Regions from separate parts of the Pigmentiphaga daeguensis genome, predicted to be linked through region 3. Evidence: predicted binding sites of a transcription regulator. Region 3 holds the regulator's gene; each other region holds the start of a gene.
What was found. The regulator FNR, encoded in region 3, switches genes on or off when oxygen is low (the NO sensors DNR and NnrR bind a similar motif). The targets are predictions, from matches to a motif close to TTGATNNNNATCAA.

Region 1 (4,723 bases), on a different contig from region 3:
GAAATCAGCGTGGCCTGGGTGCGGGCGCTTTGCAATATGGTCGAGAGGCCCTTGCGCAATTGCTCGTTGTCGGGCGCCCGCTTGAGCAGCAGCTGGCTCCAGCCGATGATGACCGACAGCGGCGTGCGCAGTTCGTGCGACAGCGTGGCCAGGAATTCGTCCTTCATGCGGGTGGCGGCCTCGGCGTCGTGCCGGGCGGCGCGCTCGGCCTCCAGCAACTGCTCGCGCTGTGCTTCCATGACGTAGCGCTCGGTGATGTCGCTGAACAGCACGGCGACGGTCGCCTCGTCGGGTTCCCCCAGGCGGAACGCATAGACGTCGAACCAGCGCTCCAGCGTTTCGGCATGATGTTCGAAGCGCGCCGGCTGGCCGGTCAGCGCGACGTCGCCATAGATCTGGTACCAGTGTTCCTCGTGGTCGGGAGACAGCTCCCGCATGCGCTTGCCCAGCGCATGGCGCAGGCCGGTGTGGGCCTCGAAGGCGGGATTGATCTCAAGGAAGCGATAATCGACCGGCTTGCCGTTGTCGAAGATCATCTGCAGGACGCAGAATCCCTGGTCGATGGATTCGAACAATTGCCGGTAGCGGTCCTCGCTGCGCCGCAAGGCGTCAGCGGCGGCCTGGTCGTCCAGGCGGCGCTGGCCCCGGAACCTGTAGGACGCGATATCCCACGGCTGCATACGCGTCGTTGCTCCCATCCGCTGGTTGGCCATCGATGGCGAAGTGTACCCGTGCGCGCGTGGCCTCCTCGGGGAGCATGTGTTTCAAGGCATGACCCTTGTGAGTCCGGCGCGGCCCGGCGGCCGGGCCGCGCCGGGGATGCTAGCATCCCGCCCATCGGGCCTCGCCCCGCCCTGCGCCATCCGCCGTGAACGCTCCCACCGATACCCATTCCGTCACCCTCGATCCGCAGCAATGGACCTTCGCCGCCGGCGAGGACGAGAGCCTGTTCCAGGCCGCGCGGCGCGCCGGGATACGGCTGCCCACCATCTGCCGCAACGGCACCTGCCGGACCTGTTTTTCGCGCATGGAAAGCGGCAGCGTCCGCTATCTGGTCGAATGGCCGGGCCTGAGCGCGCAGGAAAAGCAGGAAGGCTTCATCCTGCCCTGCGTGGCGGTGGCCACCTCGCCCATCGTCATGGTGAACCCGCACGCCGAGAAGACCGCCGACGCGGCGGGCTGACGCCCACGCCCGTATCCATGAACAGCTCGGCCAGGGTCTGGCGCAGCCAGGCGTGGCCGGGATCGCGGTGGAAGCGCGCGTGCCAGTACTGATTGACCGCATAGCGCTCGATCGGAATGGGGGGCGCGTGCACGCGCAGCCCTTCCTGCCGCGCCACGATCCCGCCCAGGAGGCTCGGCACCGTGGCGACGAAGTCGGTCTGCGCGATGATTGCCGCCAGGCCCAGGTAGCTGGGCAGCCGCAGCACCACCTGCCGCTCCAGCCCGGCACGGCGGATGGCCTGCTCCACGATCAACTGGCTGGTGGTCGAGGGCGAGACGTCGACGTGGCCTTCGCGGGCGAAATCGGCACGCGTGAAGGTGCGGCCGATGCGCGGATGGCGCGGTCCCGCCACGCACACGAAGTCCTGCTCGAACAGCCGCTGGCGGTAGAAGCCGGCATCCAGCTGCGGCATGAAGCCTATGGACAGGTCGGCTTCGCCGCTTTCCATGCGCGCCGGGGTGTCGGGCCCGATACGGAAGATCTCGATGCGCACGGCGGGCGCCACGTCGCGCAGGCGGTTGACGATGCGCGGCAGCAGCACGATGTGGCTGATGTCCGTCATGCACAGGCGGAAGACGCGATCGGAGGCCGCCGGCAGGAAGACGGCAGGCTCGAGCAGCGCCTGCATCGCGGCCAGCGCGGCGGCCACGCGGCCTTCGAGTTCCAGCGCGCGCGCCGTGGGCTCCATGCCCGAGGTGGTGCGCACGAACAGCGGATCGTCGAACAGTTCGCGCAGTTTCGCCAGGAAAAAACTCATCGTCGACTGGCTCATGCCCATGCGCTCGGCAGCGGCCGAGACGCTGCCGGTGCGGCGGATCTCGTCGAACACGCGCAGCAGCTTCGTATCGATATTCTCCAATTTTCTTATTGATCCATATCGATAAATTCGATCCAGCGTATCGATACCGCTCCATGGAGTCAAGCGCACCCGCTTACTAACATGGCGCCAGATTTCACGCGAGGAGACACCATGAGTACCGGAACCCAAGCGACCGCCATCGTGGTGGGCGGCGGCATAGGCGGCCTGGCCGCCGCGCTGGCCCTGGCCAGGGAAGGCGTGTCGGTCGAACTGCTGGAGCAGAGCCCGACCATAGGCGAGATCGGCGCCGGCATCCAGCTCGGCCCCAACGCCTTCGCCGCGCTGGACGCGCTGGGCGTGGGCGAGGCCGCGCGGCGCCGCGCAGTCTTCACCGAGCGCCTGATCATGATGGACGCGGTCGACGCCACCGAGGTCGGCGGCTTCGACGTGGGCGAGGCATTCCGCGCGCGCTTCGGCAATCCCTACGCCGTCATCCACCGCGCCGACATCCATCTGTCGATCCTGGAAGCGGTACAGACCCATCCGCTGATCCGCTTCAAGACCTCCACCCGCGTGCAGGCCCTGGAACTGGGCGACGGCCAGGCCACGGTGGTGGACGACCAGGGCGGCCGCCACACGGCCGACGCGGTGGTGGGCGCCGACGGCGTGAAGTCGGTGATACGCGACACGCTGATCGGCGACGAGGCCCGGGTGACCGGCCACGTGGTCTACCGCGCCGTGGTGGACGAGGCCGACATGCCCGACGACCTCAAGATCAACGCCCCGGTGGTGTGGGCCGGCCCGAACTGCCACCTGGTGCACTATCCGCTGCGCAACGGACACCAGTACAACCTGGTGGTCACCTTCCACAGCCGCGAGCCCGAGGTCTGGGGCGTGCGCGAGGGCAGCAAGGAGGAAGTGCTGTCCTACTTCGAGGGCATCCATCCCCGTCCGCACCAGATGCTGCACCGTCCCACGTCCTGGAAGCGCTGGGCCACCGCCGACCGCGACCCGCAGCCGCGCTGGGGCCTGGGCCGCGCCACGGTGCTGGGCGACGCCGCCCATCCCATGACCCAGTACCTGGCACAGGGCGCCTGCATGGCACTGGAAGATGCCGCCACGCTGGGCGCGGCGGTGCGCCATGCCCGCGGCGACCTGGAAGCGGCGTTCCGGCTGTACGAGAACTCCCGCATCACCCGCACCGCGCGCGTGGTGCTGTCCACCCGCGCCATGGGCACGCTCTACCACGCCAAGGGCGTCGAGCGCCTGGTGCGCAACTCGCTGTGGGTGGGCCGCACCCAGGATCAGTACTACGACGCGATGCAGTGGCTGTACGGCTGGCGCGTGGAGACCTGCCTGAAACCCTTGGTGTAACCGACCGGCCGCCGATACATCAAATAATACTAATTCGCGTTATCATTCCCGGAATTTCAACATTCCGGGAATCGCGGCCTCTCCACAGGCGCGACCTTAGCCTCATGTTGCGCAAATTCGGAGTCCTGCTGCACCGCTGGTTGGGCCTGGGCGTCGCGGCCTTCCTGTTCATCGCCGGGCTGACCGGCGCCTTCATCTCGTGGGACCACGAGCTCGACGCGTGGCTGAACCCGCAGCTGTTCGAGCCCGCCACGCAGGGCGAGCCGCTGCCGGTCGAGACCCTGATCGCCAGGCTGGAAGCCGAGGATCCGCGCCTGATGGTCACCTTCAGCCCGCTGGAGGTCGAGCCCGGCCACGCCCTGCTGGTCTCCGTCACCGGCCGCATCGACCCGGCCACCGGCAAGGCCTTCCCGCTGGACTTCAACCAGGTCGCGCTGGATCCGGTCACCGGCGACGTCCAGGGCCGGCGCGAATGGGGTGCGATCTCGCTCAGCCGCGAGAACCTGCTGCCTTTCCTGTACAAGCTGCACTACACCATGCACCTGCCCGACGTGAAGGGCGTGGAACTGGGTATGTGGTTCATGGGGCTGGTCAGCATCGCCTGGTTCCTGGACTGCTTCGTCGCGCTCTACCTGTCCTTCCCCTCGTGGCGCGCCTGGCGCAAATCGTTCGCGTTCCGCGTCGGCAAGGGCGGCTACGCGCTCAATTTCGACGTGCATCGCTCCGGCGGCGTCTGGCTGTGGGCGCTGCTGCTCCTGCTGGCGGTGACCTCGATCTCGCTCAACCTGGGCAACGAGGTCGTGCGTCCGGTGGTCAACCAGATCTCGCCGCTGACGCCCACGCCGTTCGAGACCCGCCCCCTGCGCCCGCTGGACCAGCCCATCATGCCGACGCTGACCCGGACGCGGATCGTCGAGCTGGGCAGGGCCGAGGCCGGCCGCCTGGGCATCGCCGAACCGGCCGGCGCCGTGTTCTACGGCGCGCTGCAAGGCATCTATGGCGTAGGTTTCTACGAACCCGGCAACGACCACGGCGACGGCGGGCTCGGCAACAGCTGGCTCTACTTCGACGAAAAGAACGGAGCGCTGCTGGGCAAGCACATCCCGGGCACCGGCAGCGCCGGGGACGTGTTCATGCAGGCCCAGTTCCCGCTGCATTCCGGCCGCATTCTGGGCATTCCCGGACGCATCTTCGTGTCGCTGCTGGGACTGTCGGTGGCCATCCTGAGCGTGACGGGCGTCGTGATCTGGGCGAAGAAACGCAAGGGCCGGATGGCCTCGGCCAGGGCGGCGCAGGCCCGCATGCGGCCCGCCGCGGCTACGAAC
Region 2 (4,723 bases), on a different contig from region 3:
CCTCGCGCAGGATCTTCTCGGCGCTGCTGCCCAGCACCATGCGGGGCAGGCCGCGCCGGCCGTGGGTGCCGATCACGATCAGGTCCGCCGGCCATGTGCGCGCTTCCTGGATGACCAAGTCGTGCACGGGGCCGGCGAAATTGTCGTGCAGCACCGTATCCGCCGCGATGCCGGCGGCCTTCGCCTTGGCCTCGGCCTGCTGGATCAGTTCGGCGCCGTTGGCGCGCAGGACGTTGATCCAGTCGGAATAGGCGGCGTAGGCGCCCATGGAACCGGCCAGCGACAACTCGTCGATCACGTGCATCAGGCGCAACTGCCCCTTGGTCAGCGCGGCGATGCGCAGGGCCTCGTCCAGCCCGCGGTTGGAGGTGGGGCTGCCGTCGACGGGAACGAGTATGCGCTGGTACATGGGGATGCTCCTGGTTCGTGGTGACCGCTCGGGTCAGAAATAGAAGGAAACCTCGGCACGCCCCGAGGCCGGGACGCGGACCTGGCGGCTTTGCCGGGCCGATCCGTACTCCGCATCGATGCGGTAGTCGCCCGGCGCGAGCCGGGCCAACAGGTAGGGGCCCTGGGTGGTCACGGACAGGACGTCCTTGCCGCCGCTGTCGCGGATGGCCACGCGTACGTCGGCTACGTATTCACCGCTCTTGGCGGCCGCCAGCACGCGCAGGCTGTAGTCCTTCATGCCCCGGATGGCGGCCGACTCGTCCTGGCCCACGCCGCCCGTCACGTAGGCGATGCCGTTCTGTTCGCCCTTGTCCATCGCCTGGCCGGCCAACGGCCACGCGGCCGCCAGCGCCAGCGCCAGCGGCGCCGCCCATCGTAGGTTCTGCTTCATGATGCTGCTCCTTGCCGATCTCCGGGCCACGCGGGCCCATGTATCAATGGGAAAACAGGACCGGCACGGTCATCGACTCCAACAAGGTCCGAGTCGTGCCGCCCAGGACCGCCTCCCGCACGCGGCTGTGGCCGTAGGCGCCCATCACGATCAGGTCGCAGGCGTTGTCGGCGGCCGCGTTCAGGATGCAATTGCCGATTCCTATCCCCGCGCTTTCGCGCACCGTTTCCTGCGGGATGGGATATTGCCGTCCGGCGCAGTAGGCCAGGAAGTCGGCTCGCTTGGTCTGGGCCGCCTGCTCCGGTTCGGACGGCGGGTCGACCCGCAGCGCGAACAGTTCGGTGGCTTCTTCCAGGATGGGGCCGGCATCGGCCAGTGCGCGGGCCGACTCGCGGCGTTCGTCCCAGCAGAAAAGCACGCGGCGGCCGATGGCGTTGAATTCGCCCACCGATGGCCACATCAGGAGCGGACGGCCCGCGCCCAGCATCACGGTGGCCAGCAGGACCGGCATTTGTTGCGGCCCCGGGTCGGCATCGTCGGGCTGGCTCATGACCAGCAGATCGCAATAACGCGCCTGCTCGCACAGGACGTTCTCGGCAAGGCCATTGCCGGTGCGCCAGTGCGCCGTCACGCCGGTCTCGCCAGCGACTTCCTGCAACAGGGCCTCGGTGGCGGCGCGGTCGTCGTCCACGCGCTGGCGCAGCATGCGATTGACGTCGTCGGAAACGAAGAAACCTTCGTAGAGGTAGGGAAGGGGGCGGCCGAAGCTGGCGTGGATGCCGACCAGCGTGGCATCGTGCTCGGCGGCCAGTTGCGCCGCGGCGCGTACGCGCCGCCTGCAGCCCCGGTCCAGATCCAGATGAACTGCGATACGTCCCAGCATATGCGCCTCCAGCCGTGAGTGGATGACTCCATCCTAGCCGCGACGCGATGCGTGAACCTTGATCTGGCTCAAGTCCGCCGCACGCGTGGGCGACGGTGGCAACTCATAAATAGTCTGGTACGAAAAAAGCCAAAAGGAAAGGGCGCTGGCGGGAGAGTTGGTAACCAGAACTGAACGGGTGCTAGACCGCCGCCGCGCGCCGCGCCAGCAGGATGGCATTGGCCGCCGCCAGCGCCAGCGGGACGGTCACCAGGCCGATGAAGCCGTTCCAGCCGGCCAGGTCCAGCGCGTAGCCGCCGCCCAGCCCGATCAGGCTGGATCCGCAGTAGTACCCGAACAGATACAGGGAAGACGCCTGGGCACGGCCTTGCCGGGCTGCGCGCGCGACCCAGGAACTGCAGATCGAGTGCGCGCCGAAGAAGCCGAAGGTCAGCACGGCCATCCCGAGAACCAGCAGCCACAGGTTGTCCGACAGGGTCAGCAGCGCGCCGGCCAATTGCAGCAGGACGCCCGCCGCCATGACGCGGCCATGTCCCAGGCGCGCGGCCAGGTCGCCCATCCAGGCGGAACTGACGATGCCCGCCAGGTAGACCACCGACACCATGCCGACCACGGCGTGGCTGAGCGAGAACGGCGGGGCGAGCAGCCGGAAGCCGATGTAGTTGTACACGGCGACGAAACCGCCCATCAGCAGGAAGCCCTGGGCGAACAGCCGCAGCATGGCGGGATTGCGCAGATGGGACCGGAAGCTGCCCAGGGCGCCGGCCAGGTCCAGCGCGCGCGGCTTGAAATGCCGCGACGCGGGCAATGTCCTCCAGAACAGCACCGCCCCGGCGAAGCCGATCAGGCCGATGACCAGGGCCGCGACGCGCCAGCCGTGGCCGTCGGCGATCACGCCGGCCAGCAGGCGGCCGGACATCCCGCCGATGGCGGAGCCGCCGATGTACAGGCCCATGGCCAGGCCGGCGGCGCGGGGCTCCATTTCCTCGCCCACGTAGGCCATGGCGACGGCCGGCAGGCCGCTCAGGGTGATGCCCATCAAGGCGCGCAGCGTCAGCAGCGCCGGCCATTGCGGAAAGAGGGTCATCGCGGTGGTCAGGGTCGCCGAGCCCAGCAGCGAGGCGAACATCAGCGTGCGCCGGCCCAGCCGCTCGGACACCGCGCTGGCTGCCAGCATGGAGATGGCCAGCAGGGCGGTCGACAGCGACAGCGCCAGGCTGCTGGCGGCGGCCGACAGGCCGAAATCATGGGCGAACAGCGGCATCAGCGGCTGGACGAAATACAGCAGCGAAAAAGTCGAGAAGCCGGAAGCGAACAGCGCGACCACCGCGCGCCAGAAGGCCGGCGTGCCGCGTTCGATGTGGCCGGGCGGCTGGGCCGGCACGGCCGGTGAAACGGTGGTATCCGCGCGAGACAGAGGGGCGCCGGCGGGCGGAGCGGAAGACATGGCAGTCGAGCAAGTGACGTTCTAGGGGTTAACTCTAGGCCTTTTGTCTGATATCGTCCAATACTGAAATCATGCCCAGTAATATCCAATCCCTATGATAGATCTGCGCCGGGTAAGGTATTTCGTGGCGGTGGCCGAGGAACTGCATTTCGGCCGGGCAGCGGCCCGGCTGGGCATTTCCCAGCCGCCGCTGAGCCAGCAATTGCAGGCCCTGGAGCAGGACCTGGGAGCGCGGCTGCTCCACCGCAACAAGCGACAGGTTTCCCTGACCGAGGCAGGCCAGCTGTTCCTGCCCGAGGCCCGCGCGCTGCTGGCCCAGGCCGAACGCGCGGCATCCATCGCGGCGCGTGCCGCGCGGGGCGAACTGGGCACGCTGCGCGTGGGTTTCACCGAAAGCGCGGTCCTGACGGGGGCGCTGCCCAACCTGTTGTCGCGTTTCCGCGAACGCCATCCGGCCGTGGCGGTGCAATTGATCGAAGAGACCAGCCAGGAACAGATCCAGGCCCTGCTGGACGGACGCAGCGACGTGGGATTCATGCGCCTGCCCGCCAGCGGCGCCTTTCCCGCGGAACTCGACGCGCATCCGCTGTTGTCCGATCCGCTGGTCGCGGTCTTGCCGCGCCGGCACCGGCTGGCCGGCGCCAGCGAGGCGCTGGGCGTTGCCGAACTGGCCCAGGAACCCTTTGTCTTCTTCGCTCCCGGCGCGGGCACCGGCGTCTACAGCCAGGCACTGAACCTGTGCCGGGCGGCGGGCTACGCGCCCCGCATCGCCCAGGAGGCCCGGGAAGTGGTGACCATCGCGGGGCTGGTGGCGGCGCGGCTGGGCGTCTCCATCCTGCCGGCCTCGGTGCGCCGGCTGGACGTGGCCGGCGTGGTCATCCGGACGCTGCGCGAACCCGAGGCCGCTTCGAAGCTGTGGCTGGCCAGCCGGCGCGACGGCGCCTCGGCCACCGGGGCCGCTTTCCGGCGCCTGGCGGTGGGGCCGCAGCCCGCCTCCTTATAATCGTCCCACCGTACCGAATTCCGCTCCCGCCTCCCGCCGCATCGCCATGTCCCTGCCTTCCCCCCGTACTCCGTCCACGCAACCCCGGCCCTGGAAACGATGGCTGGGCTGGGCCTGCCTGGCCCTGGCACTGGGGCTGACGGGGGCCTTGACCGTGAGCTGGGTCATGCGCGAGAGCTCGCCGCAGTTCGGCGAACAACTGCGTACAGAAGGCCAGGCGCGGTCGCTGGAGCTGCCCGACGGTTCCCGCATCGACGCCGGTCCCGGCACCTCGCTGTCGGTGGCCTATTACTCGCGCCGGCGCCAGGTGATCCTGGCCCGCGGCGAGGCATCCTTCCACGTGCGCTGGCAGTACCGCGCCGCCTTCTCGGTGCAGTGGGGCGTGAACGAGGTGGTCATCGACGGCACCCGCATCGAAACGCCCGACATCCTGTTCCGGGTCGCGGCCGAGCCCGAGCGCCTGCGGGTCGAACTCGTGGAAGGCGCGCTCAAGGTGCGTACCGTGACGGCCGGCCCCCGCGAGTTCGTGGAGCTGCAGCCGGGCGACGC
Region 3 (4,723 bases):
GCCACGCTGTCGCTGGAAGGTACGATAGAGAGCTGGAACCGCGCGTCGGAATGGCTGTTCGGCTATCCGGCCGAAGAGGTGATCGGGCGCCCGGGCGACATGTTCAATCTCCCGCCCGAGCCAGGCCAGCCCGAGCCCGTGCCGCTACGCCAGCAGCTCGCCGACATCGGCACCGGCAACAGCCTGGCCGAGGAACGATGGCTGATGCGCAAGAACGGCGCCACGTTCTATGCCTCGGTCGTGACGACCGCCATTTTCGGCAATGGCGGCGCCGTGCGCGGCTTCTCGCGCATCGTGCGCGACATGACCGACAGCCGGGTCGCGGCCGATCTGCTGCAGGTGGCCAAGGAACAGGCCGAGGCCGCCAACCGTGCCAAGGACCGCTTCCTGGCCGTGCTGTCGCACGAGCTGCGCACGCCGCTGGGCCCGATCTACGCGGCGGCGCAGGCGCTGGACCTGCGCCAGGACCTTCCCCCCGAATGCCGCCGCAGCGTCGAGCTCATCAAGCGCAACGTCGAGGTCGAGGCACGCCTGATCGACGACCTGCTCGACATCTCCAAGATCGTCAACGACAAGCTCAGCCTGCGCCTCGAACCCACCGACCTGGTCGGCATCCTGAACGGGATCGCCGAGATCTTCCGCGAGGAAGCGGCCGCGCGGCACATCGAGCTGCACTACACGCCGCTGCCCTATCCGGTCATCGTGCAGGCCGACCCGGCCCGCCTGCAGCAGATCGTCTGGAACCTGCTGAAGAACGCCATCAAGTTCACGCCGCGCGGCGGCGAGATACGCGTGACCGTGTACCAGCCGATGCCCGGCAAGATCGCCGTCGACGTCTCGGACACCGGCATCGGGATTCCCCCGCAGGCGCTCAAGCGCATCTTCGACGCCTTCGACCAGGGCGAGGAAGACGCCGCCCAGTCGCGCGGCGGCCTGGGGCTGGGACTGGCCATCGCCAGTTCCCTGGCGCAGCGCCATGGCGGCACCCTGAGCGTGCGCAGCGACGGCCAGGGCAAGGGCACGACCTTCACGCTGACGCTGGACGATCCGGCCAGCGGGGCTCCGGACGCCCCGGTCGAGCAAGCGCAGCCAGTCTCCGCGCCGCTGGTCCGCCCCGCCAGCATCCTGCTGGTGGAGGACAACGTCGATACCGCCGAAGCCATGCAGTTCCTGCTGAGCGAATACGGCTACGAGGTCGAGGTCGCGGAAAACGTGGCGGCAGCCTGCCGCTGCGTCGACGCCAAGCGCTACGACGTCCTGGTCAGCGACATGGGGCTGCCCGATGGCGATGGCATCGACGTGCTGCGGCACTATGCCCCCCAGCCCGACCAGATCGCGGTCGCGCTCACGGGCTACGGCATGGAGTCCGACGTGCGCCGCTGCCTGGATGCCGGGTTCGCCTTTCACCTGACCAAGCCGCTGGATATCGATCAGTTGATCCGCGTCCTGCAACGCGAACCCCAGGGTTGATGCGCCGGCCCGCCTCCGGTTTTTAAGGATGGGCTAAAATCGGGCGCAAATTATTGACTGATTTGCATAAATCGCCCGGCCTCCCATGGACCGCTTCAAGCAGATCGAATCCTTCGTCTCGGCCGTCGTGCGCGGAAGCCTGTCGGCCGCGGCACGCAGCGAAGGAGTCGCTCCCGCCGTCATCGGCCGGCGCATCGACGCGCTGGAAGCCAGGCTGGGCGTCAAGCTGCTGATCCGCACCACGCGCAAGATCTCGCTCAGCGCCGAGGGCACGGAATTCTTCGAGGAATGCCAGCAGATCCTGCAGTCGCTCGAGAACGCCGAAAACAGCGTGGCGGCGGGCGGCGAACATCCCAAGGGGCACTTCCGCGTCACGGCCCCCGGCGGCTTCGGCCGGCGCCACGTGGCGCCCCTGCTGCCCCGGCTGCTGGACGCCTATCCCGGCATCACCGTGACGCTGGACCTGAGCGACCGGCTGGTGGACCTGGTCAACGAAGGCTATGACTGCGCCATCCGGATCGGCGACCTGGCCGACTCCAGCATGGTCAGCGTGCGCCTGGCCGACAACCGCCGGATGGTGGTCGCCTCGCCCGCCTACCTGCGCCGGCACGGCACGCCCGAACACCCCGCCGACCTGGCGCGCCACAACTGCCTGTCCTTCGGCACCGGCGTCAACCAGGCACGCGGCTGGCTCTTCACCATCGATGGCAAGACGACGCCGCAGCGCGTATCGGGTACGCTGGAATGCACCGACGGCGCCGTGCTGCATGCCTGGACGCTGGACGGACGGGGACTGGCATGGCGATCGCTGTGGGAAATCGAGGACGATCTGAAAGAAGGTCGCCTGGTGACGGTGCTGGACCAGTTCGCCGCGCCCCCCAACGCCATCTATGCCGTGTATCCTCAGCGCAAGCACCTGCCGCTGCGCGTCCGGGTATTCATCGACATGCTGCGGCAGAGCTACGCCAAGCGCCTGCCTTAGGGCAGACGCCGCCCAGGCCGCTGCGGCCGGCCCAGAACAAAGACCAGCCATGACCAAACGCATTCCGCTTACCCTTGACTCCGTACGCTGCTCGACCTGCGGGCTGGGGCAGTTCTGCCTGCCCGTCGGCATGGCCGCCGAGGATGCCGGGCGAATGGACGAACTGGTGCAGCAGCGCGTGCGGCTCGCCCGGGGCGAATCCCTCTTTCGCTTCGAGGACGGCCTGGACGCCGTCTATGGCATCCGCTTCGGCACCCTGAAAACCTATCTGGAACTGGCGGACGGCCGCCAGCAGATCACCGGCTTTCACCTGCCCGGCGAAATCGTCGGGCTGGACGGACTGGGCCGCAACAGCCATGCTTCGACCGCCATCGCGCTGGAAGACAGCGAGGTCTGCGTGATCCCGGTGCGCGACCTGTCCTCGCTGGCCAACCACCTGCCCTCGCTGCAACGCCAGCTCATGCGGCTGATGAGTCGCAAGATCGAACAAGACCAGCAGATGCTGCTGTCCCTGGGTACCATGCGCGCCGAGGAACGGCTGGCCGTCTTCCTGGTCAGCCTGTCGGAGCGCCTGGCCGCGCGCGGCTATTCCTCGTCCGCGTTCGTGCTGCGTATGAGCCGCGAGGAAATCGGCAACTTCCTGGGACTGACCCTCGAGACCGTCAGCCGTCTGTTCTCGCGTTTCGCCAAGTCCGGCGTGCTGCGCATCCAGCAGAAGCAGGTCGAGATCGTGGACATGGCGGCGCTGCGGCGCCTGGCCGGCCCCCATTGCTAGCAGGATACCGATGACCACCTCTCCCCAGGCGGGCGCCAACGCCCCCATGTTCGCCCAGGCCCGCGCGCTGGACCCGCAACGGCATGCCCACCTGCGGCTCGACCGCCAGGCCGGCTACGCCTTCTCGCGCGGCCAGACCGCCGTGCCGCTGGTGGCGACGGAGTTCGCGATGGCGGCGCGGGACCTGCCCATCGTGTTCGCCGGCGAAGAACAGATGCCCATGGCGGTACTGGGCCTGCGCAGCGCGCAGAACCTCCTGGTGGATGCCGCCGGGCGATGGCGGCCCAACCGCTACATTCCCGCCCATTTGCGGCGCTATCCGTTCATCCTGCAGGAAGACCCGGCCAGCCAGCGCTACGCGCTGTGCGTGGACGAGGATGCCGCCCACCTGCGCAGTGCCGCCGACGACGCCCAGCCCCTGTTCGAGGATGGGCAGCCCTCTCCTGTCGTCGGGGAAATGCTGCAATTCCTGGGGGAACTCCAGGCCGGGCTCGCGATGACCCGCGACTACGTCTCGGCCCTGCGGGCCGAAAACCTGCTGATCCCGCGCCAGGTGGCCGTGGACCTGCAAGGCGGCGAGCGCGTCACGCTGGACGGCTTCCTGGTGGTGGACGAGACCCGCTTCGACCAGTTGCCCGACGCCACGGTCACCGCGTGGATGCGCAAAGGCTGGCTGGCCATGACCTACTTCCATCTGCAATCGCGGCTGAACTGGGGCCACCTGGTCGCGCTGGCGCAATAGCCGCGCGGCCGTTCATGCCGCCTCGGGACACGCCGGCGGCGTCGGGCCGGCCCCCACCTTGCGCAGGCTGGCGCCTATGTGCAGGTCGGCGATCTGCCGGCGCAGCCAGGTATTGGCGCTGTCGTGGTGGTAGCGCGCATGCCAGAACTGTCGGATGTGGGTATGCGGGGTCTGGAAGGGCAGCCGCGACCAGGTCGCTCCGGCGGCATCGTCGGTAATGGCCTGGGCGATGACCTCGGGCACTGTGACGATCAGGTCCGTCTGCGCCAGGATCTTGGGCAGCACCAGGTAGTTGGGCACGCGCAGCGCCACTTCGCGCCGGTGCCCCTGCTTGCCCAGCTCCTTCTCTATCTGCAGGTCGGTCTTGTTCGCGGTGACCACCAGGTGCCGCGCCGCGAGGTACTCGTCCAGCGTGATCGCCTCGCCCGCCTTGAGGAAACCGCTGCCCATCACGCACACGTGCTGGTCGACGAACAGGCCCTGCTGGTAGAAACCGCTTTGCAGCTCCTGCAGGTTGCCGACGGCGAGATCGGCATCGCCGCTTTCCAGGGCCGCCCGGTAGTGTTCCCTGCTCAGGCTGCTGACCTCCAGGCTGATGCCCGGCGCGGACGACTTGAAGCGCGCCACGAGCTGCGGCAACACCAGGAACTGGGAAAAATCTGACATCAGGAGCGTGAAGCTGCGCTGGCTGGAGCCCGGATCGAATCCGCTGGCCTGCTCGAAGCCATTGCGCACCAGTTCCAACGCCCGCAGC
Region 4 (4,723 bases), on a different contig from region 3:
CGTTGCGGTTGAATGCCGCCGTCACGCCCAGGTCGTCGGCATAGGCGCGCTCCATCACGCGCCTGTCCTTGCGCAGGTCGGCGCTGATCAACAGACTGCCGCGCGGACCGGCCTGGCGGCAGATCGCGGCCATCAGCGCGACGGCTCGCTCCGGATCGAAGTTGCCGATGGACGATCCGGGGTAGAAAAACACCGGCGGATGCTCCTCGATATCGACCAGGTGGCGGCGCAGGTCCAGGTCGCCCGAGAAGTCCGCCTCCACGGCCACGCAGGCGATCTGGGGGAATTTGCGCCCCAGCGCCGCCACCTCGTGCCGCAGGCAGTCGGCGGCGATGTCCACGCCCAGATATCGGCAGGCGTCCACGTGGGCCAGCCAGGAACGGGACTTCGCGCAATCTCCGCAGCCCAGGTCCACCCACTGGATGCGGCGCGGCAGGGACCGGGCGATGGCCGGACGATGGGCCTCGAAGATGGCCCGCTCGGTGCGGGTCGGGTAGTACTCCTCGAGTTCGCAGATGGCGTTGAACAGGACGCACCCTTGCGCGTCGTAAAGAAACTTCGGATCGATATGGGCCTGCGCATCCCGCAGGCCGGCGGCCAGTTCCGCCGCGCGATTGTCAAGCGGCGCCGTATCGGCGCGCCGCCCGGGGGACGGCGCGCCTTCCATCGAAAAGGCGGTGTCGTTCCCGGCCATTCTGTGCGCGGGACCTCGAAGCATGGTGGTCAATATGGGCTCCTTGGGGGACAGCGGCAGAGTGTCCGCCCCGGGCCGTAGCAAGCGCAATGCCCGGCCGCGGCCGTCGGACATGGGCCCTATCTATACGCTTGTCGCTTCCCGGGGAACAGGAATGGGATGTAACCCTTGCCTACGACGCTGCGAAAGGAGCCCGCATTTGACCGTAAACCGAAACAAACTATGGCGGCCACCCCTGTTTTTCCCTCATGGGACAGCCCCTAAGCTGATGGCTGTCGCGACGGTTTCCCTCCGTCCCCTCACTATCAAGGAGTTTCCATGAACATCGCCATCCTCGGCGCCACCGGCAACGTCGGCAGCCGCCTCGTCAACGAAGCCCTGGCCCGCGGCCACCACGTCACCGCCCTCGCCCGCCACGCCTCGAAGCTCGCCGCACGCCCCGGCCTGGAGACCCTGGACGTCGACCTGGCCGACGGCGCGAAGCTGGCCGACGCCCTGCGCGGCAAGGACGCGGTCATCAGCAGTGTGCGCTTCGCCACCTCGCCTCTGGCCGCCGTCCTCGGCCCCGTCAGGCAGGCCGGCGTGCGGCGACTGCTGGTAGTGGGCGGCGCCGGCAGCCTGGAGGTGGCTCCCGGAATCGCGCTGGTGGACACGCCGACGTTCCCGGCCGAGTACAAGCCCGAGGCGCTGGCCGGGCGTGACTGGCTGAACGCCCTGCGGACCGAGAAGGACCTGGATTGGACGTTCCTGTCGCCCTCGGCGCTGTTCACGCCGGGCGAGCGCACGGGCACGTTCCGCCTGGGCGGCGATACGCTGCTGACCGCGGCGGACGGCCGCAGCTGGATCTCCATGGAAGACTTCGCCATCGCGATGCTGGACGAAGTGGAAAAGCCCGCGCATACGGGGCGGCGCTTCACCGTCGGATACTGATGGCGTCGCGGCGGGGCAACGCGAACCGCGACGCCCGCCCCGGGGCCGTTACATGTAGCGACGATTGCAACAGCCCGCACAAACCGCCGGCCGGAAATCGCCCCTACAGTCGGACTATCGCAGTTTCGGAGAATCTGTATGAAACGGCTGGCAATGGCAGGGCTGATGGCCGCGGCCCTCTTGGCCGTCAGCGCGACGGCCCAGGCCCGCGTGAGCGTATCCATAGGCATCGGTATACCAGGTATCGTCTATGGCCCGCCACCGGTCTACGTGGCCCCCGCGCCGGTCTACGTGCCCCCGCCTCCCCCCGTCATGGTGATCCCCGGGCCGGTCGGCTACGTGCCCTACGACCCGTACTGGCGGGAAAGGCGCTGGGAACAGGAGCGGCGCTGGGAGCGCGAGCGCTACCGCGAAGAGCGCCACTACCGGCGCCACGGCTACCGCGATTGAACGACGGCCCCTGGACGGGGCCGTTTCTTTTTGCCGCCGGCCGCCCCCGAAGGCGCGACCGAATGTCGCGACTTGACGTAGATCATTGTCACGTACGGCCGAGCACTGATACCTTAGGCGTAGCCCAACGTACAACGGGAGTACGCCCCTGTCCCGCCCCGCCTGCGCGCGCTCCGGCGACGCGCTTCGCCCCTCCCCCGGCGACTGGCTGCAACTGGCCGGATCGCTGACGTGGCTGGCCCAGGCCGGCATCCTGGCCGCGGCGGTGCAGCGCATGGCGGCGGATCCCGGCGACGTGGCCGCAGGCCTGGTGTCCGCCGCGGCCTTCCTGCTTGCCGGCGCCCTGCGCGCGGCGTGCGATGCGTGGGGAACGCGCCTGAGCTTCCAGGTCGCAAGGAGCCGCCTGTCGGCGCTGCGTGCCGCCGCGGTCGACGCGCTGGCAAGCGGTTCCCCGCTGGACAAGCGCCGCCCCGCCGCCGGCCACGCGGCCAGCGTGCTGGCCGAACAGGCCGATGCCGCGCTGCCCTACCTGGCCCGCTATCCCGCCATCCAGTTGAAGATACTGGTCGTGCCGCTGGCCATCCTGGCGGCCGTCGCGCCGCTGTCGTGGGTCGCGGCGCTGGTCCTGCTGGCCTCGGCCCCGCTGATCCCGGTCTTCATGGCGCTGGTGGGCTGGCGCGCCCAGCGCGCCAGCCAGGCCCACCTGGCGGAGATGGGCACGCTGAACGCCTTCCTGCTGGATCGCCTGCGCGGGCTGGCCACGCTGCGTGCGCTGGACGCCGTCGACGCCACCACCGGACGGCTGGCATACGTTGCACAAACACTGCATACGCGTACCATGGCGGTACTGCGCATCGCCTTCCTGTCCTCGGCGGTGCTGGAATTGTTTTCCGCCATCGGGGTCGCCATGGTCGCGGTCTACGTAGGATTCCACCTGCTGGGCACCTTGCCCTTCGGCACCTGGGGCAGTCCGCTCTCCCTCGGCCAGGGGCTCTTCGTCCTGCTGCTGGCCCCCAGTTTCTTCGAACCGCTGCGCGACCTTTCCACGGCCTGGCATGACCGGGCCGCGGGCCGGGCGGCGCTGGAGGCGCTGCGGGCGCTCGCCGCCGCGCCCACGAAGCTGGTGGGCGGCATCCTCCCCTTGCCCTCGCCGGACGACGCGCCCGCCCGTCGCCCTCCCCCCGCCGTCGAACTCGTCCAATTGCGCTTCGCGCACGCCGATTCGGCGCCACCGGTCATCGACGGCCTGGACCTGCGCGTGGCCCCGGGCGAGCGGGTAGCCATCGTCGGACCGAGCGGCGCGGGCAAGTCGACGCTGCTGGCGTTGATCGCCGGCCTCGTGCCGGCCCAGTCCGGCGCCGTCCTCATCGACGGCGTGGCGCTGGATGACCAGAACGCGCCGCGTCTGCGGGCACGCATGGCCTGGATAGGGCAGAAGCCGCATGTCTTTGCCGGTACGCTGGCCGCCAACGTCGCCCTGGGCCGCCCGGACGTGGACCCGCGGGCGGTGGACCGCGCCCTGCGGGCCGCGACCCTGGAGCTGCTCGCGGGACGCGAAGCTGGACGCCCGCTGGGCGAAGCCGGCACCGGCCTGTCCGGCGGAGAATGCCTGCGCCTGGCAATGGCCAGGGCAGTCGCCGCGCCCGGCAGCGACCTGTGGCTGGCCGACGAACCCACCGCCCACCTGGACGCCGCCACGGCCCGGGAGCTGACCCGCCGGCTGCTGGCGCAGTCCGCGGGCAAGACCCTGATCGTCGCCACGCACGACCCCGAACTGGCCTCGCGCATGGACCGGGTGATCGACCTGGCCCCCCCGCGCGCGGCGCCGGCCGGCATGGACCTGGCCGCGCTGGACGTCATGGAGGCCGCGTCATGAAGGCCTCCATTGGCGCCGTCTTGCGGCTGTTCTTCGCCGGCCGGCGGCGCCTGTTGTGGAGCGGCATCGCGCTGGCCGCGCTGACGGTCTTCGCCGGCATGGGGCTGCTGGGCCTGTCCGGATGGTTCATCACCGCCACCGCGCTGGCAGGACTGGCCGCCGGCACCGCCCTGGCGTTCGACGTGTTCACTCCCGGCGCCGGCATACGGCTGCTGGCCCTGGTCCGCACGGCGGCCCGCTATGGCGAGCGGGTCGTCACCCACGATGCGGCGCTGGCGGTCATCGCCGCGCTGCGTCCCCGGCTGTTCGCGGGCTGGGCCCGGCCCGAGGCCGCGCGCAAGCTGCTCGCCCGGCCGGCCCGGCTGCTGTTCCGCCTGACCGCCGACGCCGACGCGCTGGACGCGCTGTACCTGCGCGTGCTGGTTCCCGCCGGGGCCGCCTGTGCCGCCATCGCGCTGGCCGGCGTCACGCTGGGCGTGATCAGCCTGCCGCTGGGCCTGGCAATGGCCGGCTGGCTGCTGGCCGCCGGCGCCGGCATACTGGCCTGGACCATGCGCCGCAGCCGCCGCGCCGCCTGCCGCCGCGCCCATGCGCTCGAAGCCCTGCGTGCGCAGGCCATCGACCTCGTCTCCGGCCAGACCGAACTGGCCATGGCCGGCCAATTGGCGCAGCGATGCCGGCTGCTGGCACGGACCGAACACCGGCTGGCCGCCGCCGACGACACCATCAACCGCGCCGACACGCAAGGCGGGTTCCTGCAGGCCATGGCGGGC

Region 1: ABD104_RS10330 (3-hydroxybenzoate 6-monooxygenase) is a predicted target of FNR. The motif match lies at 2,093-2,106, and genes of this name have one in related genera.
Region 2: ABD104_RS02235 (universal stress protein) is a predicted target of FNR. The motif match lies at 1,783-1,796, and genes of this name have one in related genera.
Region 4: cydD (thiol reductant ABC exporter subunit CydD) is a predicted target of FNR. The motif match lies at 2,147-2,160, and genes of this name have one in related genera.

The regions. Positions count from the first base shown of each region.
Region 1 is NZ_BAAAEN010000006.1:120,619-125,341, forward strand. It holds gene ABD104_RS10315 (hybrid sensor histidine kinase/response regulator) at 1-680, opposite strand, end outside; gene ABD104_RS10320 (2Fe-2S iron-sulfur cluster-binding protein) at 869-1,183, shown strand; gene ABD104_RS10325 (LysR family transcriptional regulator) at 1,137-2,084, opposite strand; gene ABD104_RS10330 (3-hydroxybenzoate 6-monooxygenase) at 2,196-3,398, shown strand; gene ABD104_RS10335 (PepSY-associated TM helix domain-containing protein) at 3,506-4,723, shown strand, end outside; gene ABD104_RS10340 (hypothetical protein) at 4,716-4,723, opposite strand, start outside.
Region 2 is NZ_BAAAEN010000001.1:454,539-459,261, forward strand. It holds gene ABD104_RS02225 (universal stress protein) at 1-409, opposite strand, end outside; gene ABD104_RS02230 (carboxypeptidase-like regulatory domain-containing protein) at 443-841, opposite strand; gene ABD104_RS02235 (universal stress protein) at 885-1,724, opposite strand; gene ABD104_RS02240 (MFS transporter) at 1,906-3,171, opposite strand; gene ABD104_RS02245 (LysR family transcriptional regulator) at 3,266-4,174, shown strand; gene ABD104_RS02250 (FecR domain-containing protein) at 4,221-4,723, shown strand, end outside.
Region 3 is NZ_BAAAEN010000023.1:50,460-55,182, forward strand. It holds gene ABD104_RS23390 (hybrid sensor histidine kinase/response regulator) at 1-1,470, shown strand, start outside; gene ABD104_RS23395 (LysR family transcriptional regulator) at 1,556-2,452, shown strand; gene fnr (fumarate/nitrate reduction transcriptional regulator Fnr) at 2,502-3,227, shown strand; gene ABD104_RS23405 (SapC family protein) at 3,238-3,969, shown strand; gene ABD104_RS23410 (LysR family transcriptional regulator) at 3,982-4,723, opposite strand, start outside.
Region 4 is NZ_BAAAEN010000002.1:288,644-293,366, reverse strand. It holds gene egtD (L-histidine N(alpha)-methyltransferase) at 1-694, opposite strand, end outside; gene ABD104_RS04135 (NAD(P)-dependent oxidoreductase) at 1,013-1,624, shown strand; gene ABD104_RS04130 (hypothetical protein) at 1,763-2,074, shown strand; gene cydD (thiol reductant ABC exporter subunit CydD) at 2,223-3,950, shown strand; gene ABD104_RS04120 (amino acid ABC transporter ATP-binding/permease protein) at 3,947-4,723, shown strand, end outside.